4 regions of the Catellatospora chokoriensis genome follow, and region 4 is predicted to be linked to each of the others. Evidence: riboswitches for the same ligand, from Rfam matches in the RefSeq annotation. Region 4 holds a riboswitch; each other region holds the start of a gene.

Region 1 (5,716 bases), on a different contig from region 4:
CGGGCATCACGTCCATCAAGGATCTGAAGGGCAAGCGGGTCGGCACCGGCCCGCAGAACTCCGGCAGCGAGGAGGTGGCGGTCCGGCTGCTGACCGTCGCCGGCCTGGACCTCAAGCGCGACATCACTCAGGTGTCGGCTTCGCTGTCGCAGATGACGTCCTCGATGCGCACCGGCGACCTGGACGCGATGTTCTACTCGGCAGGCCTGCCGACCACGGGCATCCAAGGGCTGTTCGATCAGTCGCCGGGGGTGTTCATGCTGGTCCCGCTCGACGAGCTGGGCCAGGCCGTCAGCAAGGCGCACCCCGACATCTACGCCCCCGGCACCATCCCGAAGGGCATGTACGGCCTGACCGCCGACGTGGACACCATCGCGGTGCCCAACCTCGTCGTGGTGTCCGCGGACATGCCCGACGAGGTCGCGTACCGGCTCACCCAGCTGCTCTTCGACCACCAGGACGAGCTGGCCGCGGTGCACCCCGAGGGCGGCAACTTCAGCCGCGACATCGCGCCGCTGGTGTCGCCGTTGGAGCTGCACCCGGGCGCGAAGCGATTCTACGGAGTGTCCTGACCGGGCGCGGCGGAATCGCAGGACAAGACCCCTTCCGGACGGCCCCGGCGTAACGTCGGAGCCGTCCGGAGGTGTGTGATGCCGTTCTTCGCTGCCATCTGGTTCACCGTCGTCGTCGGCTGGCTGATCCACGTCGCCGTGGACAAGCACCCGGGTCGGCGTACCAAGCACCGCGTCGTCGAGCTCGCCCTGCTGTGGATCATGGTGGCCGGGGCGGGCATCTGGGGCCTGCTGGGCGGGCTCAGCCACATCGGCCCGACATCCGATCAGACCGCCGAGCAGATCGGCTACACCCAGTCGATGTTCCAGTGGGAGGTCGGCTGGGGCGACATCGCGGTGGCCGTACTGGCGATCGGCTGTGCCTGGCGGCGCTTGCGCGGCACCTGGCTGACCGCCGCGGTGACCGCGCTGGCCATCTCGTTCTGGGGCGACGCCTGGGGCCACTTCAACCAGTGGGTGTTCCACGACAACCACGCGCCGGCCAACGTCTGGGCGCTGCCGTCGGACATCCTGATGCCCCTGCTCGCCATCATCCTGCTGGTCATGTACCGCCGCGGCGCCCCCGCCCAGTCCTTCGAGCAGGCGTCCGCGGCCGTGCCCACCCGCCCCTGACCGCCAAGGTCACTCGACTTGCCAGGCACATGGGCGAATGCGAGCTCAAGATACGCACAGGTGCCTGGCAAGTCGGACGATCACCGCGCCGCGCGGGCGTGGCCGGTCAGGTCTGGCCGGGGGCCTCGATGACGTACGGGATCAGAGCTACCGGGAGTTCGGCGGCACCCGGCCCGCCGGCCGCGGCCCAGGAGGCGACGTACTCCACCGTCGCCTCGTCGAGGACGCCGCCCAGCCACACCGGGCGGCCGCCGTCGCGGCGACCGGACGGGCGCGGGTGCACCACCATCACGTTGGAGTGCTCGCAGACGTCCAGGCACTGCGCGATGCGCACCCGTACGCCCGCCTTCTCCAGCTGCCGCAGCTGTCCCTCATGATCGGTGTCCGGGTGCTTGGCGGTGCCGCAGCAGCAGTCGCGGCACACCGTGACCCTCGCCTTCACGCGGCCGCCCGCACGGCGGCGCTGTCCGCGACCGCGCCGGCCCGCAGCCCGGCCAGCCCGAACCCGACCCCGATCCCGGCCCACAGCACCACCGAGGCCAGCAGCGACAGCAACCGGAACGACCACAGCAGATCGGCCGGCGTGCTGATCTCGTCACCGGACGACGGCAGCGTGAACAGCAGGGCGAGCCCGACCAGCACCACCCCGACCGGGGCCAGCTGGCGCAGCGGCAGCGCCGCCCCGCGCTCGGCGAGACGGCCCGCCAGCAGGCCCGCCGCGGACACCGTGGCCAGCCCGATCGCGATCGCGGCCAGCCAGGTCACGGTCCGCGCCTGCTGGGTCGCCTCGCTGCCCACGCCGGGCGGGTTGGTCGGGTAGCGCAGGAACGGCAGCAGCGCCACGCCCAGGAAGCCCGCCCCGGCCAGGCGCAGCGCGCGGCCCCACGGGTCGGCCCCGGGATCGCGGCGGTGCAGCACCGCGTACACCAGGCCGAACAGCAGCCCGATCGCCATCCCGGCCAGGATCACCGAGACCAGCATGCCGACGTGCTGCGTGTCGCGGCTGAACAGCTCCGCGCCGTGGCCTTCACCGGCGTTGGCGTGTTCGAGGGCGATCGCCCGGTCGATGACCGGCTCGGCGAGCACCAGGGACACCACGGCGGAGAGGGCCCCGGCGCACGCACCGGCCAGCCCACCCCGCCCCATCAGCGAGAGCAGGGACATGTCCGCCCCGCTCAGTGGCAGTTGGCGGCGAACAGGTGCCGCCCGTCGTGGGACAGCTCGTGCAGGTAGTTGGCGCTACGGGAGAGCTCCCCGTACACCGGGGACAGCAGTGCGCCCTGGTCCAGGAACACCGCGTAGAGGATGAACAGTGCCAGTGCGACGAGCACACCGGCGATGACCTGATCCCGCAGCCGCCCCGCGATTCCGGCCGTCTCCTGCGACGGCACCGCGGGCGTCGACAACGCACCCATGAGAAACCTCCTCCTCGGGGTTCACCGCCCCGAACTGGACAACGACGGGTCAGTGTCCTGACTCCCGGGTGGATGGAACTTCGTCGCGCTTGCCGCGCCTTCCAGCCGCTGCGGCGGCCGTGGCTCGTGCGGGGCGCTCCCCGGTCACAGTGGCGGGACCGTCCCAGATTCTCACTGGGTTCCTGCGCACCGTCGTCTGATGTGAACTTGTTGCCCTCACCATGCCAGCTGCGCTCGCCGGCCGTCAAACCTTCTCAAGGGTGACGGTGATGAATGTCCGCGTGAAATACGCCGTGGTCGTGGCTGTGGCCGTGCTCGTGGCTGTGGCCATGGCTGTGGTCAGGGCGGTGATCATGGCTGTGCCCGGCGTCACCGGGGTGGTGGTGCGGGGTCTGCGGGGCGCCGACCCGGTCCTCGAAGCCCGGCAGGCTGACCCGGTACACACACGAGTCGCAGTTCATCCGGATGTCCCCGGCCAGCGCCTCGCCATAGCGCTCGATCAGCAGGTCGGCCAGGGCGTCGGTGTCGCCGAGCACGTCGGCGCAGCGCACGTCCACGTCGGGGTGCACCGCTGCCCAGGCCGCGGCCTGCTCGGCCACCCGGCGCGGCAGCACCCCGGTGAACAGGAAGTACGGCAGCACCACGATCCGGCGCGCGCCCAGCGCCGTGCAGCGGTCCAGCCCCGCGGGCACGCCGGGCGACGCGAGGGAGATGAACGCGTACTCCACCCCGGCCACCCGGGCCGTCTCGGCCAGCAGCCGGGCGGCCCGCGCCACCTCGGCGTTCGCGTCGGGGTCCGTGGAGCCCCGGCCGACCAGCAGCACCATCGCGCTTTGATCGGGATCCGCCGGATCGGCCTGCGCCTGGGCCAGCCGCTCCCGCAGCAGCGCCAGCACGGTCGGGTGCGCGCCGAGCGGGCGGCCGTAGGACACCGCCAGGCCGGGGTGCCGCAACTGCTCGCGAGCCAGCGCCGCGGGGATGTCGCCCTTGGCGTGCCCCGCCGCGACCAGCATCAGCGGCACGGCCGCCAGCCGGCGGTGCCCGCCCGCGACGAGCTCCGCCACCGCCTCGCCCAGCGGGGGCGGGGACAGCTCGATGAAGCCGCCGCCGACGGTCACGCCGCGCGGGGCGAGGCGTTTGCCGACCCGCTCGGTGAACGCGCGGAACTGCTCGGCGCCGTCCGTGTCGGACGTGCCGTGCCCGGCTATGAGCAGCGCGGGCGGGGTGGTGGTCACGGTCTCTCCTCCAGGGGTTGTCCAGGTGGCATCGATAGCGAGCCTGCGGGCAGGTCGGACCGCCTAGGGCTCCCGCGCGCCCGGCTGCCGGTCCTGGCCGTGCCGCGGCGAGTCCGGCCCGGCCAGGGCGAACGGTCCCTCCCCGCCGGGCGAGGGTTCCGCAGGTGCCAGGGGGTCGCCGTAGAGCAGGGCGTTCACGGCTGCCGCGGCGACGGCGGAGCCGCCACGGGCGCTCACGTTGGACAGTTGCGGCAGTCCTGACGCCCGTAGCGCCGCCTTCGACTCGGCCGCGCCGACGTAGCCCACCGGCAGGCCCATCACCAGCGCCGGGACGAGCTGTCCGGCCGCGGCCAGCCGCAGCAGCTCGAACAGGGCGGTCGGGGCGTTGCCGACAGCCCATACCGCCCCGGCGGGGTGCTCGGCCGCGGCCAGCCGCACCGCCGCCGCCGACCGGGTGACGCCCTCGGCCGCGGCCAGCTCCGCCGCGCGTGCCGAGCCGACCAGGCAGCGCGCCGGGTAGCGGGTGATCCCCGCGCCGACCATGGTCACGTCGACGACCAGCGGCGCGCCCGCCGCCAGCGCGGCGGCCCCGGCGGCCAGCGCCGCCTCGTCCAGCACCAGGTCGGCGACCCAGCCCGGATCGGCCGTGGTGTGCACGACGCGCTCGGCCACGTCCCGGCTGTGCCGCGGCAGGCCCGAGGTGTCCACCGCCGACCGCAGGATGCGGTAGGACTCCGCCTCGATCGGATGCACCGATCTCCGCACCACCGTCATCGCGCCTCCTGTCCGACCAGGACGACCGCGTCGACCGGGCACACCTCGACACACTCACCGCATCCGGTGCACAGGTCCGGCCGGGCGTACAACCGGGCCGGGCCCGTCCCGCCGATCGGCCGGATCGCGTGCGTCGGGCAGGTCAGCAGGCAGGCCCCGCAGCCCTGGCAGCCGTCGAAGCGCACCGGGCTCACCGCGCCATCCACGCGTACCCCCGCGGGGTGACCATGCGCCCGGCGACCGTGCGGGTGGTGCTGGCGCCCACGATCACCACGGTGTTCATGTCCACCTCGGCCGGGTCGACCGCCTCCAGGGTGGTCAGCGCGACCCGCTCGCCGGCCCGGGACGCGTCGCGGACCAGGCCGATCGGCGTGCCCGCCGGCCGGTGTGCGCCCAGGATCGCCAGCGCCGCCGGCAGCTGCCGGGTACGCCGCGCGCTGCGCGGGTTGTACAGGCACACCACGAGATCCGCCCGCGCCGCCGCCTCCAGCCGCCGCTCGATCACCTCCCAGGGGGTGTGCAGGTCCGACAGGGACAGGTACACGTGGTCGTGTCCCAGCGGCGCGCCCAGCAGCGACGACGCGGCCAGCGCCGCGGTCACCCCGGGCACCGCGGTCACCTCGATGTCGTCCCCGGCGAACTCCAGCGCCGGGGAGGCCATCGCGTACACCCCCGCGTCGCCGGAGCCGATCAGCGCCACCGCGTGGCCCTGCCGGGCCAGCTCGACGGCCGAGCGCGCCCGCTCCTCCTCCGCGCCCAGTGCGGAGTCGACGATCCGGGTGCCGGGGCGCAGCAGGTGCCGGACCTGGTCCACGTACTGGTCGAGGCCGACGACGACGGAGGACGCGCGCAGCTGCGCCGTCGCCCGGGGCGTGCGCAGATCCGCCGCGCCCGGGCCGAGCCCGATCACCGCGAGCCGGCCCGCCGGCACCAGCCGGGCCACCGCGACGGTCGCCATCGCCGACGCGGTCTTGCCCGCCACCAGCGCCGCTTCGCGGCCCCGGGCCCGGGCGGCCAGCAGTGCCGCCGCCTCGGCCACGCTCGGCGTGCCCACGGCGGCCCGGACCACCTCGGACGGGTTCGGCACGGGCACCGCCGCGAGCTCCGC
Region 2 (5,716 bases), on a different contig from region 4:
TCGGCCCCGGCGGTGGCCCGACCGTCGGTCACCACGATCAGCAGCGCTCGCCGGTGCGGGTCGCGCAGGCGCTCCACCCGCAGCGTGTGGGCTGCCCGGCGCAGGCCGGCGGCCAGCGGGGTGCGTCCGCCGGTGGGCAGCTCGCGCAGCCGCGCCGCGCCCGCCTCCACGCTGGACGTCGGCGGCAACGCCAGGGCCGCCTCACTACCCCGGAAGGTGACCAGGCCGACCTTGTCGCGCCGCTGGTACGCGTCGAGCAGCAGGGACAGCACCGCGCCCTTCACCGCGCCCATACGCCGCCGGGCCGCCATCGAGCCGGAGGCGTCCACGCAGAACAGCACCAGGTTGGACTCGCGCCCCTGCCGCACCGGCTCGCGCAGGTCGGCCGCGGCCAGCCGCAGCGGGCCGCCGGGGGCCCGGCCGCGGGCCTGCTGCTGCCGGGCCGCGGCCCGCACGGTCGCCGCCAGGTGCAGCGCGGTCAGCGTGCCGCCGGGCACCCGCGCGCCGACGGTCCGGCCCATCCGGGTGTACGCGGGCGAGCGCCGCCCCGCCGCCCCTTCCCCGGTCCCCTTCACCGCGAACAGCCGCGCCCGCCGCGGCGCGGCCGCCTCGGCGTGCTGCTGCCCCGCGGACGCGTAACGCCCCTCGTCGACCCCGTCCCGCTGCCGCGTGTCCCCGTGCGGCACCGGCCGCAGCGGCGTGCCGTCCTCATCGGGGACCGCACCACCGGGCCCGCCCTGCCCCGGACCGCCGTCCGGCCCGTCATCGTCGGGCCCGTCCGGCCCGTCGTCCGGGCCGGAGCCGTCGCCGTCCAGGTCGCCGTCACCGTCCCGCTCGGCCGCGCCGTCCGAGCCGCTGCCGAGGCCACCGTCCGGGCCGTCGCCGCGCCGGTCGCGGTCGTCCGCGTCGTCGGGCCCGCCAGGGTCGCCGCCGTCACGGGCTCCGTCGGCGTCCGCGGGCGGGGGCGCGCTGTTCAGCGCGTCCTCCAGCGCCTGCTCGTCCAGGTCGGGGGCGTCGAACGGGTCGCGCCGGCGGCGGTGTGGCAGGGCCAGCCGGGCCGCGTCGCGCACGTCCTGCGCGGTGACCCGGTCCCGGCCGTGCCAGGCGGCCAGGGCCAGCGCGGCGCGGGCCACCACCAGGTCGGCACGCAGCCCGTCGACCTCGAACGTGGCGCACACGTGGGCGATCCGGGTCAGCTCCGCGTCGGGCAGCCCCACCGCGGGCAGCCGCCGCCGGGCGATGTCGATGCGCTCGGCCAGCTCGGCGTCGGCGTCGGCCCAGCGCGCGGCGAACGCGGCCGGGTCGGCCTCGTACGCCAGCCGCCGCCGCACCACCTCCACCCGCTCGCGCGGCTCGCGCGGGGCGCGCACCTGCACCGCCAGCCCGAACCGGTCGAGCAGCTGCGGGCGCAGCTCGCCCTCCTCCGGGTTCATGGTGCCGACCAGCAGGAACCGGGCGGCGTGGCGCACCGAGACGCCGTCGCGCTCCACGTACGCCTCGCCCATGGCGGCGGCGTCGAGCAGCAGGTCCACCAGGTGGTCGTGGAGCAGGTTCACCTCGTCGACGTAGAGCACGCCGCGGTGCGCCGCGGCCAGCAGGCCCGGCGAGTACGCGGCCTGCCCCGCGGTGAGCGCGCGCTCCAGGTCGAGCGCGCCGACGAGCCGGTCCTCGGTGGCCCCGACGGGCAGTTCGACCAGCCTGGCGCGCCGGACAACGACGCCCTGACCGGCGTCCTGACCGGCGCTGTGCGGCCCGTCCGGGCACGCGCCGTAGGGCGACGCCGGGTCGCAGCCGAACCGGCACCCGGCGACGACGTCCATGCTGGGCAGCAGCCGGGCCAGGGCGCGTACGACGGTGGACTTGGCGGTGCCCTTCTCGCCGCGCACCAGCACCCCGCCGATGGCGGGCGAGACGGCGTTGAGCAGCAGGGCGAGCCGCAGGTCGGCCAGGCCGACGACGGCTGCGAACGGGTACGGCGGGGTCATGTCCCGCCCAGGCACGAGCCCATGCGCGAGTCCTCTCCGCGGGTTTCCTCGCCCGCGAACTCCGCCGGTGGCCCGTCCCCGCGGCGCGCCGGAACGGCGCACCACCGAGGGCCGCCCTCCGGCGTCGGTGACGTCACGACGCCGTGCGGCGTCGCGAGCGGCCGGAGTGTCCTGGCTCCCGGATCGACGCTTCCCCTCGGCCTTCCAACCGTGTCAACGGCCGTGGCCTGGTGCCGAAACGGCACGCGTCATGCCGACGGCGCCGTTCGGGAGGGGTCGCTCCCCGGTGACAGTGGCGGGACCGCCCCGGATTCGCACCGGGTTCCTCCACTGCCGCTCACCGGTCATCGTGACGGACGCGGTGCGCCGCGTCAAAGCGGGTCGCCCGTCCGGAGGCGAGTGTCACGGCCGCGGCTCGCCGCGACATCAGTACGTAACAATCAACTTCGATATTGCTATGTATCGTTGTCTTCCGCTAGCTTCCAGGGAAACTCTCCGGCGATCCGGCGCCAGAAGCGCTCGGCGCCGGGTGGACCTTGGGAGGATCCTGTGCGGAATTCACTACGAACGGCACTGCGTGCCGGCGCGATCGCGCTGGCCGGTGCCATGCTCGCCCTGGGCTCGGCCGCGGTCCCGGCGCAGGCCGCGCCGGCCGCCGACCCCGGCCCGATCACACCGCAGGTCGTGGGCGGCACCCCGGCCGCGCAGGGCGAGTTCCCGTGGATCGTGCGCCTGTCCATGGGCTGCGGCGGTGCGATGTACACCCCGAGCCTGGTGCTCACCGCGGCGCACTGCGTCGGCGCGACCGGCAACAACACCTCGATCACCGCCACCTGGGGCGTGGTCGACCTGCAGGATCCGACCCGGACCACCCGCACCTCCAACTACGTCTACCGCGCGCCGGGCTACAACGGCAACGGCAAGGACTGGGCGCTGATCCGCCTGTCCAGCCCGATCACCGCCGCCCCGCTGCTGAAGATCGCCACGGACACGTCGCTGCACAGCGGCAACTTCCAGGTGATGGGCTGGGGCGCCGCGACCGAGGGCGGCGGCCAGCAGCGTTACCTGCTCAAGGCGCAGGTGCCGTTCATCAGCGACACCCAGTGCCAGGGCGCGGGCGGCAGCTACTCGGGCCTGATCTTCAACGAGGAGATCTGTGCCGGCAACTACACCTCCGGCGGCGTGGACACCTGCCAGGGTGACTCCGGCGGCCCGATGGTCAAGCGCAACGCCAGCAACGAGTGGATCCAGATCGGCATCGTGAGCTGGGGCATCGGCTGTGCCCGCCCGCAGAACCCGGGTGTGTACACCGAGGTCCGCTACTTCGCCACCGACATCTACAACGCGGCGGTCTCCCTCGGCGGGGCACCGGGCGGCGTGTCCGTCACCGGCCCGGGCAACCAGTCGACCACCGTCGGCAACGCGGTCACCCTGAACAGCTCCGCGTCCGGCGGCACGTCGCCGTACAGCTGGTCGGCCAGCGGCCTGCCGGCCGGCACGTCGATCAACTCGTCGACCGGCCAGATCACCGGCACGCCCAGCACCGCGGGCACCTACACCGTCACCGTCACCGTCAACGACAGCGCCGGCGGCACCGGCACCGCCTCGTTCACCTGGACGGTCAACCCGGTCGGCAGCTGCGCGGCGGCCACCAACGGCACCGACGTCAGCATCCCCGACAACAACACCACCGGCGTGTACAGCAACATCACGATCTCCGGCTGCACGGGCAACGGCTCGACGACGTCCAAGGTCGAGGTGCACATCGTGCACACATACAAGGGTGACCTGATCGTGGACCTGGTCGCGCCGGACGGCTCGGTGTACAACCTGCACAACCGCTCCGGCGGCAGCACGGACAACATCGACACCATCTACACGGTGAACCTGTCCTCCGAGGTCAAGAACGGCACCTGGCGCCTGCGCGCCCGCGACGCCGCCTCGATCGACACCGGCTACATCAACTCCTGGACGCTCACCCTCTGAGTCCGTCGCACCACCCCGGGCCCGGCTCCGCGACCAGCGGGGCCGGGCCTTCCGCCAGAACTCGCGCCTCCACCTACCCCCTCGGAGGTAATCCCGTGCGCAGACTCGCGCTAGTCCTCACCGCGCTGGCCACCGGCGTGGCCCTGATCGTGCCCGGCCCGGCCGGCGGCGCGCCCGCCGACGACCTCACCCTCGCCGGATCCCAGCAGTACAAGGTCACCGGCCCGAGGACCTTCGACGACCGCAACGCGGTCGCCGGCACCGGAGCGGCGATCGACCTCATCGAGCACGGCATCATCTACATCACCGCGAACGCGGCCGAGGCCGACCGCATCCGCCGCCTCGGCTTCGGCCTGGAACTGCTGCCCCCGCCGTCGTCGCGGGTCACCGGACCGAACGCGGTGCCGCTGGACTTCCCGTCGGCCGACGGCGGCTACCACAACTACGCCGAGATGAACGCCGAGCTCAACCAGATCGTCGCGGACCATCCGACGCTGGTCCGCAAGAGCGTCATCGGCACCTCGTACGAGGGCCGCCAGATCGTCGCGCTGAAGATCTCCGACAACGTCGCCACCGACGAGGACGAGCCCGAGATCCTGTTCAACGCGCACCTGCACGCCCGCGAGCACCTCACCGTCGAGATGGCGCTCTACCTGGCCAACCTGTTCACCGACGCGTACACCACGGACAGCCGGGTGCGCGCGGTGGTCGACTCGCGCGAGATCTGGATCGTGCCGGACCTCAACCCCGACGGCGGCGAGTACGACATCGCCACCGGCTCCTACCGCTCCTGGCGCAAGAACCGGCAGCCCAACTCGGGCTCCTCGGCGATCGGCACCGACATCAACCGCAACTTCGGCTACAAGTGGGGCTGCTGCGGCGGCTCCTCGGGCAGCGCGTCGAGTGAGACCTACCGCGGCCCGTCGGCGTTCTCCACCCCCGAGGCGGCCGTGCTGCGCGACTTCGTGCTGTCCCGGCGGGTCGGCGGCGTGCAGCAGATCAAGGCGAACATCGACTTCCACACCTACGGCGAGCTGATCCTGTGGCCGTTCGGGTACACCACCGCCGACACCGTGAACCCGGGCATGACCACCGACGAGCGCAACACGTTCGCCAACATCGGCCAGCAGATGTCGGCGACCAACTCCTACACCGCCGAGCAGGGCAGCGACCTGTACGTCACCGACGGCGACATCACCGACTGGCTGTGGGGCGACCAGCGGGTGTGGACGTACACCTTCGAGATGTACCCCAAGTCGTCCAGCCCCGGCTTCTACCCGCCGGACGAGGTCATCGCGGCGCAGACCTCGCGCAACAAGACGGCCGTGCTGATCCTGTCCGAGTACGCCGACTGCCCGTTCCGGGCCATCGGCAAGCAGGCGCAGTACTGCACCGCGGCGAACGACTTCTCGATCGCGGCCGCGCCGGCCTTCGGCTCGGTCAACCCGGGCGGCTCGCTGACCTCCACCATCAGCACCGCCGTCACCAACGGCGTCGCGCAGACCCTGAACCTGACCGCGAGCGGCCTGCCGAGCGGGGCGACCGCGTCGTTCAGCCCGTCGTCGGTCACCGCGGGCGGCTCGTCGACGCTGACGATCAGCACCAGCGCGTCGACCCCGGCGGGCAGTTACGCGGTCACGGTCATCGGCACGGGCAGCGGGGCCACCCGGACGGTCACCTACTCGCTGACCGTGAACGGCGCGCCGGGCTGCACCGGCACCAACCCGACCGACGTGACCATCGTC
Region 3 (5,716 bases), on a different contig from region 4:
CCATCCGGATCATCACGTACTACCGCGTCACCGACCGGGACGTGCTGGTCGCCGCTCTGCTGCACGACTCGGTCGAGGACCAGCCGTGGGCCATCGTCGGCCGGGCGCACCGCGGCGGCCCGCCGCCCCGGGAGCAGGCCCTGGCCGTGCTCGCCGAGCGCTTCGGCCCCCGGGTCGCGCAGCTGGTCAACGCCGTCACCAACCCGGAGTACGACCTCGACCGGGACAAGGACGAGCAGTATCGCGAGCACGTCGTGGAGTCGCTGGACGTGGACCCGTGGGCGCGGATCATCAAGGTCTCCGACTTCACCGACAACGGCGTGGGCGTCATCCACACCATCGGCCCGAAGGTGCTGCGAGCCGCCACCAAGTACCAGCCCCTGGTGCCGCTGCTGCGGGAGCTGGTGGCCCGGCCGGACACGCCGCTTCTCGGCGAGGTCAAGGCGCACATCTTCGCCCAGTTCGACCTCGCCGAGAAGCGCTTTTCGGCCATCTTGGCCGAAAGGTGAGGTGCGGTTCCGCCGTTCTGGCCGGGAGCTGAGGGCTCAGAAGTCCTCGTCCAGGCTCACCGTGCCGGTGACCGCCACCTGGTAGGCGGTGACCCGGCGTTCGAAGAAGTTCGCCAGCTCCTGCACGTCCTGCAGGGCCATGAACGGGAACGGGTTGCGCGAGCCGAACCGGGCCGGCAGGCCCAGCCGGGCCAGCCGCTGATCGGCGACGTACTGCAGGTACTCCCGCATGTCGGCCAGCGTCATGCCGGGCAGGCCCGCGCCGCACAGGTCCTCGGCGAAGGCCAGCTCGGCGTCGACCGCGTCCTCCAGCATCCGGGTCACCGCCTTGCCCAGCTCGTCGTCGAACAGCTCGGGCTCCTCGGCGCGGACCGTGTCGACGACCGCGAAGGCGAAGTCCATGTGCATGGACTCGTCGCGGAACACCCAGTTGGTGCCGGCGGCCAGCCCGTCCAGCAGGCCGCGCGAGCGCAGCCAGTAGACGTAGGCGAAGGCTCCGTAGAAGAACAGGCCTTCGATGCAGGCCGCGAAGCAGATCAGGTTCAGCAGGAAACGCCGCCGGTCGTCGGCCGTGGTCAGCTCGGGCACGTCGAAGACCGAGTCGATCCACTCGAAGCAGAACCGCGCCTTGCGCGCGATCGACGGGATGTTCTCCACCGCGGCGAACGCCTGCGCCCGCTCGTGGTCGTCGGGCAGGTAGGTGTCCAGCAGGGTCAGGTAGAACTGGACGTGCACCGCCTCCTCGAACAGCTGGCGGCTCAGGTAGAGCCGGGCCTCGGGGGCGTTGATGTGCCGGTAGAGGTTGAGCACCAGGTTGTTGGCCACGATGGTGTCGCCGGTGGCGAAGAACGCCACGAGCCGGTTGACCAGGTGCCGCTCCCCGTCGCTGAGCGTGGCCAGGTCGGGCAGGTCGTTGCCGAGGTCGACCTCCTCCACCGTCCACGTGTTGCGGATGGCGGCCCGGTAGCGCTCGTAGAAGTCCGGGTAGCGCATCGGCCGCAGGGTCAGGTCGAGGCCCGGGTCGAGCAGCATCTTCTTGGTATCGGTGGTCACTGGCAGGCCTCGCAGATCTCGGGGTTTTCCAGGTTCAGGTTGATCAGGCTGGACGCTTGGCGCAGCGGCTGCCCGCCGCCCGACGCCGCGCCGTCGCCGCCGAGCAATGCCGCCGCATCGTCCGAGCTCACGCCAGGTGTGGCGTTAAGAAGGTGCCCTTCCTCCACGGAAACCGATGGGAAGGTGCCCTTCCTTACTGTTGTCTGCGCGATGGCGGTGGCGGGGCGGGAGCGGAGGTAGTAGGTGGTTTTCAGGCCCTTTCGCCAGGCGTAGGCGTACATCGAGGAGAGTTTGCCGATGTCGGGGGAGGCCATGAAGAGGTTCAGGGACTGGGACTGGTCGATGAAGGGGGTGCGGGCGGCGGCCAGGTCGATCAGGCTGCGTTGCGGGAGTTCCCAGGCGGTGCGGAAGCGCTTGCGCAGTGCGGCGGGGATCTCGGCGATGTTCGCGACGGAGCCCTCGGCCGCGAGGATGCGCTCGCGCAGGGCGGGCGTCCACAGGCCGTGCGCCTTGAGTTCGTCGACCAGGTAGCGGTTGACCTGGAGGAACTCGCCGGACAGGGTCTCGCGCTTGAAGACGTTGGCCACCGGCGGCTCGATGCACTCGGCGCAGCCGGCGATCGAGGCGATGGTGGCCGTCGGCGCGATCGCGATGAGCAGCGAGTTGCGCAGACCGGTGCGGGCGACCTTGGCGGCCAGCTCGTCCCACGCCCACGGGCGGGTGCGGGTCGCGTCCGGGTAGTGGTCGGGGTGCAGGACGCCACGGGCGGCGCGGGTATCCGCGTACGACGGGTGCACGCCCAGTTCGGCGGCGAGATCCGCGCTGGTGTCGTAGGCGGCGAGCGCGATCTCCTCGGCGAGGCGGGTGGACAGCGCCAGCGCCTCGGGCGAGTCGAAGTCCAGGCGGAGCTTGGCGAACACGTCGGCCAGGCCCATCACACCCAGGCCGATCGGCCGCCACCGGTTGTTGGCCCCGGCCGCCTCGCCGGTCGGGTAGTAGGAGAGGTCGATGGTGCGGTCGAGCACGCGTACCGCCACGCGCACCGTGTCGCGCAGGGCGTCCCAGTCGACGCCGTCCGGGCCGAGGTGGGCGGCCAGGTTGACCGAGCCGAGGTTGCACACCGCGGTCTCGCCGTCGCTGGTCACCTCCAGGATCTCGGTGCACAGGTTGGACAGGTGCACGGTGTTGCCGGGCACCGCGGTCTGGTTGCAGGCGCGGTTGGCGGCGTCCTTGAACGTCATCCAGCCGTTGCCGGTCTGCGCCAGGGTGCGCATCATGCGGCCGTACAGCTCCCGGGCAGCGACCGTGCGCACCGCGCGACCGGCGGCCTCCGCGGCCCGGTAGGCGGCGTCGAACTCGTCGCCCCACAGGTCGACCAGCTCGGGCACGTCCTTCGGGTCGAACAGCGACCAGCTCGCGTCGGCCTCGACCCGGCGCATGAACTCGTCCGGCACCCAGTTGGCCAGGTGCAGGTTGTGGGTGCGCCGGCTCTCCTCGCCGGTCGAGTCGCGCAGCTGCAGGAACTCGTCCAGGTCGGCGTGCCAGGTCTCCAGGTAGACGCAGGCCGCGCCCTTGCGGCGGCCGCCCTGGTTGACCGCGGCGACGCTCGCGTCGAGCGTGCGCAGCCACGGCACGATGCCGTTGGACAGCCCGTTCGTGCCGCGGATCAGCGACCCCCGGGACCGGATCCGGCTCCACGCCACCCCGATGCCCCCGGCGTACTTCGACAGCCGCGCGATCTGGCCGTAGCGCTCGTAGATCGATTCCAGCTCGTCGCGGGGCGAGTCCAGCAGGAAGCAGCTGCTCAGCTGCGGACGCCGGGCGCCCGCGTTGAACAGGGTCGGCGAGCTGGGCAGGTACGCCAGCCGGCTGAGGATGGCGTACAGCCGGGCCACCTCGGCGGTGCTGCCGGCCAGCCGCCGGCCGGCCGTGCCCGCGTCGCCGACCTCGCCCATCAGGCCGCAGGCCACCCGCAGCAGGAACTGCTGGGGCGTCTCCAGCACCTTGCGCGTCACCGGGTGCCGCAGCAGGTAGCGGTCGTAGACGGTGCGCAGCCCGAAGTATTCGAAGCGCTCGTCGGCGGCCGGGTCGACGAGCTCCCCCAGCTCGTCGGCGTGCCTCGCGACGAACGCGGCCAGGTCGTCGGCGAGCAGCCCGGCGGCGTGCGCGGCACGCACGGAGCTCGGGAAGTCGGTCACGCCCTGGGTGGCCGCCTCCGCGGCGACGTGCACCGTGAGCAGGCGGGCCGCGAGGCGGCTGTACGACGGCTCCTGCGCGACCAGGGCGGCGGCCGTCTCGATGGCGCGCAGCCGCAGGTCGGCCTCGGTCGCCCCGGGCCAGACGCCGGCCGCCACGGGGTTCAGCACGGTGGTGTGGTCCACGTCGGGCAGCCCCCGCGCGGCTGCGGCGAGCAGGCCCGCCAGCGACGTCGTGGGCGTCACGGCCGCGCTCGCGGCCGTCGTGCCGGCTGCGCCGAGGCCCGTGTCGGCTGTGCCCGCGGCGGCATCGGCCGCGGCACCGGTGGTGCCGTGATAGGTGGTGCTGGTCAAGGCGTGCGCTCCCCCTCGTCGAAGCGCGGGAGAGCACGCGAACAGCGACCACCCCGATGGCCCAGGGTGCGTGCCGTCCACCGTGGACCATCCCGCGCGGCCCGGTGTCCCGTCCCTGCCCACGCCGACGGATCCCCGGTTCCCCGGCGGTCGCGAGTGCGACGCTGCGGGACCGGGTCCGGCCCTGTACGCCGCGTGGCGGCGTCCGGGCTCGGGCGCGGATGGATCGGGGCGCGTCGCGGAATGGTCCGCGGCGCGCACGCCGGCAGGTCTTCGGGCTCATGGGCACGGCCGGGCCGCACAGCTGGACGCCGTGCTGCCGTGGACCCCCTACGCCGTCGCTTCCCAGGCCGGACCGGCCCAGTGCTGTCCACACCCCTCTTCGCGGGAGGAGCGCGGGACGGCTTCGTTCCCATTCACCGCTGCGGGGCAGCTCCGGAATCGCACCGGATTCCCTCTGCGCGGGCCGCCCTGCGGCAGCTCGCGCGCACCCCGAGACCCGGTCCCGAGGGGGACCGGAGGGGTGGACCAGCGATGTCCTCACACTACATCTAGTGGCACTCCGGTGAAAGCGCCCCCATATAGGCTCGGCGTGTCGTCAATGGCCCACCCTCACCGATGTCGATGCGCCGGTTCAGCAGGCGCAGGCCGCACCGCTCGCGGGAGCCGTCAGCGGGTCCACATCGTGCTTGCGGAGCCCGAGGAACGTCTGCGTGTCGAAGCCCTCGCGCACCCAGTACTCGTACCCGCCGAGCATCTCCTTGACCTGGTAGCCCAGCCGGGCGAAGGCCAGCGCGGCCCGGGTCGCGCCGTTGCAGCCCGGCCCCCAGCAGTAGGTGACCACGACGCTGCCGGCCGGCACGACCTCGGCGGCGCGCGCCGCGATCTGCGCGGTGGGCAGGTGCACCGCGCCGGGCAGGTGGCCCTGCTCCCAGGCCTCCAGCGAGCGGGAGTCGACGAGCACGAACCCGGGCGTGCCCGAGGCCAGGTCGGCGTGCACGTCGGACACGTCGGCCTCGAACGACAGGCGGGCGGCGAAGTGGGCGGCGGCCACGTCGGCGGCGGCCGGGGGCGTGCTGAGCACGGCGGAGGTGGTGACTGCGGTGGACATGCGCGGCTCCTTCTGGTCGATCGCTGACTCCATCCTGTCGAGCAGGCGGGACGCTCAGAAGTGGCGAGAACGCCGCTGTCCGCTAAGATCTCGCCATGCGTACGCCGGTGGCACTGGAGACCCGCACCCGGCACCGGATCGCGGTGCTGGCCTTCGCCGGGATGGCGCCCTTCGAGCTGGGCTGCGTCGTGGAGGTGTTCGGCCTGCCCCGCCCCGAACTCGACCTCGCCTGGTACGAGCTCGACGTCTGCGCCGAGTCCCCGGAGCCGCTGCCGGCCGTCGGCGGCTTCTCGATCACCGCCCGGCACGGCCTAGATGTGCTGGCCGCCGCCGACACCGTGATCGTGCCCGGGGTCGCGGACGTGCGCGCCGAGGTCTCCCCCGCGCTGGTCGAGGCGCTGCGCGCGGCTGCGGCCCGGGGCGCGCGGATGGTCTCCATCTGCTCCGGCGCGTTCGCGCTGGCCGCGGCGGGCCTGCTGGACGGCCGCGCGGCC
Region 4 (5,716 bases):
TTCGTCAGTCCGCTAGAACGCCGAGGTCGCCGGCGGCCCGTATCACGTCGCCGAGCAGCCCGAGCCATTCATCCACGTCGGTGGCATCGAGGCCGATGCCGACCCCGAGTCCCTGACCACCCGCGAAATACACCTGGCTCGCACCGGCTTTGCGGGCGGCCACGAGATCTTCGGCGACCTCCTTCGGCGACCCGCCCAGGAACGGCCGGTTCGACCCCATGGGCGTGCGGGTGATCTGTACCGGGAACGGCTGCTGGTTGATCACGGTGAGGTCCTTCGGGTCGCGACCTGCCTCACGAGCAGCGGCATGGAAGGCGGATACGACGTCGCCCAATTCCTGCGCCGATGAGGCGATGGGGAGCAGCCCGTCGGCGATCCGGCCGGCGCGTTTGACGGCGGCCGGCGTCATCGCGGCCATGAGCACGGGAATGTTGGCCTGTACTGGTTTCGGGTTCACCTCCGACGGCGCGATCTGGTAGAACTCACCGTCGAACCGGACCGGGTCGGGGGCCCACGCCGCGCGCATCGCCGCGATGACCTCCTCGAGGCGGTCGCCCCGGCGGCTTCGCGACACGTTCGCCGTGTCGAACTCGTGGTGCTGCCAGCCCGCACCGACGCCCGCGAGCACCCGCCCGCCGCTGAGCCGGTCCAGGGTGGCGAATCGGCGAGCAAGCGTCACGGGCACGTGCAACGGCGCGATGATGATTCCGGTGCCCAGTTTGATTCGCTCGGTGACGGCCGCGACGTAGCTCAGGGTCTCCAGTGGCTCGTACACCGAGCGGTAGACCTCGGGCACCTGCTGTGGCTCACCACCCGACCACAGCGTGACGTCGTCGATCGGACGGAGCAGACGTTCATAGGTCCACAGGGCGGCATAGCCCAGCCGCTCGGCTTCCTTGGCGACCTTGACGATCGTCTCGGGCGAGGTCTGCGGGCCGGACGTGGGCAATGCGAGACCAAGTTCCATGTCGTTCTCCCCGAAGATGCGGCTGAAATCGGTGCGGCAGACAACACGGACGCCGATGTCCGCCCACCGACCGTTTTCGGTGCTTCTGCCCTGACTTGAAGGGAACAGTTGGTTCGACAGGCCCATTCCCACGATGTGGCACAAGCCGCACGGCAAGGCGAGGCCAATGGGATACCGAGACATGAGCTGGGCGGAAAGACCTCGCTGCGCAAGGCGACGAATTCATCCCGTCAATGCCGGGCATGGAGACCAGGCGGCCGTGATCGGCGACACCGGCTCGCCGCTGGGTCGTCACGGTATCCGGCCGTTATGCTCTCGGCGGCGCTGGTTCACCCACAGGTCCTGGTCCGGTGGGTGTCGTAAGAGGGAACCCGGTGAGAGTCCGGGACTGCCCCGCAGCGGTGAGCGGGAACGACCGCCGTCAACAAGCACTGGGCCGCAGGGCCTGGGAAGCGACGGCCAGTAGGTGATCGGACGGTGTCCGGTCCTGCCCGCGAGTCCGAAGACCTGCCCGTGCCGCGCACACGCCGTGTGCGCCGCCGCCGGCCTCGCGGGTGGGCCTGGGCAGGGAGAGGTGTGTCGTGCTGCCCTGCGCCGGGACGCTGCGCGTGGTGCGGCGGTGTGGTTCTCGAGGGAGGGACACACCGGTGACCGCCACCGCACTGCGCCCGGCACTGGCCGGGCGACCCCCGGCAGCTTCCGAGCTGACCTTGTCGCAGATCATGGATCAGCACCACACCAATCTGATGGGCACCGTGCACGGCGGGCGCATCCTCAACCTCATCGACTCCGTGGCCGGGGTCGTCGCGGCCCGCCATTCCGACGGGCCGGCCGTCACCGCCGCGATCGACGAGACCGCGTTCCTGCAGGCCGTCCGCGTCGGCGACGTCGTCCATGTACGAGCCCGCATCACCTGGGCCGGGCGCTCGTCCATGGAGGTCGCGGTCACCGTCACCGCCGACCGGTGGGACCGGTCCGTGCCCGCCACCACCGTGGCCACCGCGCACCTGGTCATGGTCGCCGTCGACGACCTCGGCCAACCGCGGCCGATCCCACCGCTGCTGCCGCAGACCGACGACGACCGCCGCCAGTACGAGCAGGCCGAGATCCGACGCCGGCACCGCCTCGCGCTACGCCGGGCACTCACCACACACGGCGGGACGGCATGATGAGCCTCCTGCCGGTCGAGGTGCTGGTCGGCTACCTGGCCGCGATCACCCTGCTCATGCTCACCCCGGGCCCGGACATGATGTTCGTGCTCGCCAACGGCGCCCGCTACGGCACACGCGCCGGGATGCTCGCCGCCGCAGGTGTCGCAGCTGGAGAAGCGGTGCACATCAGCGCCGTCGTGGCCGGCCTGGCCGGGTTGGTCGCCGGATCGCCGCCGGTGTTCGAGGCGATCCGGTACGCCGGTGCCGCTTACCTGGTCGTGCTGGGCGTGCAGGCACTGCGCCGCCCCGCGACCGCCCCCACCGGCGTCGCGGCGGAGGGGTTCAGCGGCCGGGCGGCATTCGGGCGCGGCATGGTCACCAATCTGCTCAACCCGAAGATGATCCTGTTCAGCCTGGCGTTCCTGCCCCAGTTCGCCGATCCGTCGCGTGGACACGTCACTGCCCAGCTCATCACCCTGGGCGTGCTGTTCATCGCCGTGCAACTGGCCGTCGACGTCAGCCTCGGCGCCGCAGCCGGGCGGCTGGCACACCGGCTGCACGCGTGGCAGCGGCAGATTCAGCGCGGATGCGCGGCGGCGTTCATCGGGCTGGGCATCAAACTGGCGTTCTTCTAGACCGTGCAGAAGGTGCTGCGGTCGGGATCGGCTCGCCGCAGCACCGGGTCACAAGCGTCACCACCTCGCACATCTGCGCCTGCGTCTCGCCGTCTACGCTGCCGGGAGGTGACCACCAACTGATCTTCATTCGCATCACCGACAGCGTGATCACATCGCCGCCGTGTTCACAGCTGGGGGCTGTGTTCGAGTCGGCGTTCGAGGCATGGCTGCGTGCCCGCGATCTGCGTGCCTTCTGTGCCGAGCTGAGCTCGCTACCTGCCGAACAGCGCGATCTGTCGGCGTGGGTGGAGTGAGGCCTGGCCACAGCCGATGACATCGAGCCGACGGTGAGCGCGGCCACTCTGGCGAAGACCTCCTTCGACGTGCGGCCCGAGCACTTTGCACCGAGGCCATGCCAAACGCAGGCGCGGGAAGGTTTCTACGCCGAATAAGGCGAGTGCGGCGACGGAAGCCAGGAGTCGCCTGCACCGGGAATGTGGGGGCCTATCTCGGTATCGGCCGGGCCGTGCCGATGCCTGGACCCGGCGTACTCACGCGCAGAATTCTCAACTGCGCGGCGGGTCGACGACCTCGGCGATGAGGTTGGCGACACCGTCGAGGTGTTCGGGTGTGGTCAGGTGGCCCATTTTCGGGAGGACTCGCAGGTCGAGGTTCATGCTGCGCCGCACTGCTGGTGCCAGCCGTCGTGGCGGAAGGAAGCGGTCGTGCTCGCCTACGCCGACAACGCAGGGCCGCTGCGCGCGGTCGGTCAGCAGTTGTGCGGGCAGGGGTGGCGGGGCCAGCGTAGTGCGGCAATTGGCAGCCACGAGCGTCATCCACTCCACCTCAGTCTCGGGCGGGTTCTGGCCGGATGCGACGAACAGCCTGAGCATGCTGCGGGTGCGGTCGACGGTGGGTCGGAGCAGCCACGCCGCCGACGCTGACGCCAGTTTCGGGTCGATCGTGAGCCGGATGTATCCCGCGGGCGAGATCAGAGCGCGGGCTGCGATGCGGGGAGAGGAGGCCGCGAGGGCGACTGCCGCGCCCAGCGAATTGCCGACCAGCACGACATCGTCCATTTGCGTGAGCGCCAGGATCTCCTCCAGGACGCGGCCGTACCAGGCCAGCCGGGCGCGCCGGGGCCGGTACTGGTCGCTCAGTCCTGGCTGGCCCGGCAGGTCCACGATGGTGGTCGGCCAGCGGGCCGACAGTGCACGCAGCCACGGCAGGGCTGCTGCCGCGTTGGATCCTGTCCCCGGGACCATCAGGATTCGCGGTCGTCCGGTGCCGGCCGAGGTGAGCTGTATCCAGCCGGCACCGGTGTCGAGTGCCATGGTGGAGATCGGGAAATCCGCGCCCGCCAGAGCTTGCGAGCACCACTGCTGCACTGCCCGTCGACCGCGCTCGCTCTTGTATACGGCCTGCATCGTGCCAGTGTGTGGGGTGGTTCGTGGTTCGTCCAGCGTGCCGATGGCGGCCGTCCGTCCATGGCTGGTCATTGCGTTGCGTCGTCGCGGCCGCCGCGGCTCAGGGCCGCTACCGCTACCGGTGCCACACCGCGACGTGTCGTGGCCCCTAGCGCGCGCCTACTGGGCTGGCCCGAAGGCGAGCCCGTGCCGTAGTGCCGCCGCCCGGCGCCAGTAGGCACGCTGGCTGACAGTGACGTTTGGCCCCGGCAGGGCACTTGATGGTGGCCCAGAGAGAGCATTTGCGGCGCGTTGTGACGGCCGGAGCCGACCAAACCAGTCGTTGACCGCGTGTCGGCTGGAAGGGGGAAGCACGTTGGCCATACCGACTCGGAGGGAGAGTGTCCGTTCTCGGAATTCCTGATCCGACCGTCGGCGAGGTCTCCGGTGGGCGTCCCCGGTCGGCCGGGAACATGCCGCCCATGTCGGGCAAGATAGGGCGATGATCGACTACTGGGACCCGCTGCCCACAGCCCGGCGGTTGGTGGAGAGCTTCAATGAGCCCGCCGAGGAGCTGTTCACCGGACGCTGGGAACAGCGGAACTGGCGCAACGTCCCAGGACCTTTCTACGCCGGTGAAACCGACAGCCTGGCCATCGGGCGGTTGGACGCAGCAAACCACATCTGCTACGACGACGATCTGGGTGGCGGGTTCGGATCCGAGTTCATCTACCGCCAGCCGGCAAACGAGCGCGAAACCGAGGCCGTGATCCACGGCTGCCGGTTAGAGCTCTACCGGGGCTACAACTGGGACGGCAACGACCACTGGACCACGGAGACCGTACGCGGGTGGTGGCGGGACCGAAGCCGGGTGCGGCAATGGGCTGTCGCCATCGCCGCCGACTGGGGAGCCGACACCCACCCGCATTGGGGCTACAACGCCGACCCCAGATATCTGGGCCACTATCACGACGCCGCCCAAGGCCACCGGGACTTCGTCGCCTACCTCGACGACGGCCTGGAGGCATACCTACGCGGCTACCTTTTCTGGCTCGAACAGCAGCGCCAGCCCCGGCCCGGCGAGGCTCTCCCCCACCTTTAGGGCCTCCATCCTGGCAACATCACCTCGGGTCGAAGGAGCGTCGCTCCTTCACACCTATTGAGCCAGCGGCCCAGAACGCACCCCGAAACGCGGCCCGCTAACGTCGTTGAGCAGGGAAAACAGCACCATAGATGAAGTCTGGAGTCTCCGGGGCTACATGAACCCCTGAGTACATGATCACGATGCTCGGTGAGCTGCCAATGTCACGATCACCACGGTCGGGTGGTGACGGCAATGGTGCGGTTGCGCCTCCCGGATGAGCTGGCCGCTCCGCCCAGGCACAGCATCGCGGTCAAGGCGGCCCCACTGAGCCGGCACCGGCTGGCGCGCCTGCGCCCAGTGCGGCAGCGGATCGAAGTCAGACGTTCTTTGGCATTGGCAGGTTATTGACAACAAGGTTTCCAGTCACCCACGATGTGAGAGCGCTCTCACATCCGTGGAGGGACTCGACCAGGCACTTCCGCCGATCGCAC

Evidence for each region. Region 4 has a riboswitch for cobalamin ahead of HAV39_RS13560 (acyl-CoA thioesterase). Riboswitches for the same ligand answer to the same signal wherever they lie in the genome.
Region 1: another riboswitch for cobalamin. It lies ahead of HAV39_RS19460 (CbtB-domain containing protein); the one in region 4 lies ahead of HAV39_RS13560 (acyl-CoA thioesterase).
Region 2: another riboswitch for cobalamin. It lies ahead of HAV39_RS19405 (VWA domain-containing protein); the one in region 4 lies ahead of HAV39_RS13560 (acyl-CoA thioesterase).
Region 3: another riboswitch for cobalamin. It lies ahead of HAV39_RS19735 (ribonucleoside-diphosphate reductase subunit alpha); the one in region 4 lies ahead of HAV39_RS13560 (acyl-CoA thioesterase).

Annotation. Positions count from the first base shown of each region.
Region 1 is NZ_JAAOTI010000012.1:131,541-137,256, reverse strand. It holds gene HAV39_RS19480 (TAXI family TRAP transporter solute-binding subunit) at 1-572, shown strand, start outside; gene HAV39_RS19475 (DUF6790 family protein) at 651-1,184, shown strand; gene HAV39_RS19470 ((2Fe-2S) ferredoxin domain-containing protein) at 1,291-1,626, opposite strand; gene HAV39_RS19465 (CbtA family protein) at 1,623-2,348, opposite strand; gene HAV39_RS19460 (CbtB-domain containing protein) at 2,360-2,599, opposite strand; cobalamin riboswitch at 2,630-2,825, opposite strand; gene HAV39_RS19455 (sirohydrochlorin chelatase) at 2,854-3,834, opposite strand; partial or broken gene HAV39_RS19450 (precorrin-8X methylmutase) at 4,015-4,599, opposite strand; partial or broken gene HAV39_RS19445 (4Fe-4S binding protein) at 4,620-4,814, opposite strand; gene cobJ (precorrin-3B C(17)-methyltransferase) at 4,799-5,716, opposite strand, start outside.
Region 2 is NZ_JAAOTI010000012.1:118,199-123,914, reverse strand. It holds gene HAV39_RS19405 (VWA domain-containing protein) at 1-1,985, opposite strand, end outside; cobalamin riboswitch at 2,150-2,313, opposite strand; gene HAV39_RS19400 (trypsin-like serine protease) at 2,535-3,971, shown strand; gene HAV39_RS19395 (M14 family metallopeptidase) at 4,067-5,716, shown strand, end outside.
Region 3 is NZ_JAAOTI010000012.1:199,410-205,125, reverse strand. It holds gene HAV39_RS19745 (HD domain-containing protein) at 1-509, shown strand, start outside; gene HAV39_RS19740 (ribonucleotide-diphosphate reductase subunit beta) at 546-1,541, opposite strand; gene HAV39_RS19735 (ribonucleoside-diphosphate reductase subunit alpha) at 1,559-4,003, opposite strand; cobalamin riboswitch at 4,379-4,568, opposite strand; gene HAV39_RS19730 (rhodanese-like domain-containing protein) at 4,746-5,222, opposite strand; gene ftrA (transcriptional regulator FtrA) at 5,318-5,716, shown strand, end outside.
Region 4 is NZ_JAAOTI010000007.1:311,392-317,107, reverse strand. It holds gene HAV39_RS13565 (LLM class F420-dependent oxidoreductase) at 5-1,093, opposite strand; cobalamin riboswitch at 1,276-1,496, shown strand; gene HAV39_RS13560 (acyl-CoA thioesterase) at 1,615-2,136, shown strand; gene HAV39_RS13555 (LysE family translocator) at 2,133-2,753, shown strand; gene HAV39_RS13550 (hypothetical protein) at 2,705-3,049, shown strand; gene HAV39_RS13545 (alpha/beta fold hydrolase) at 3,302-4,162, opposite strand; gene HAV39_RS13540 (ferredoxin) at 4,644-5,243, shown strand.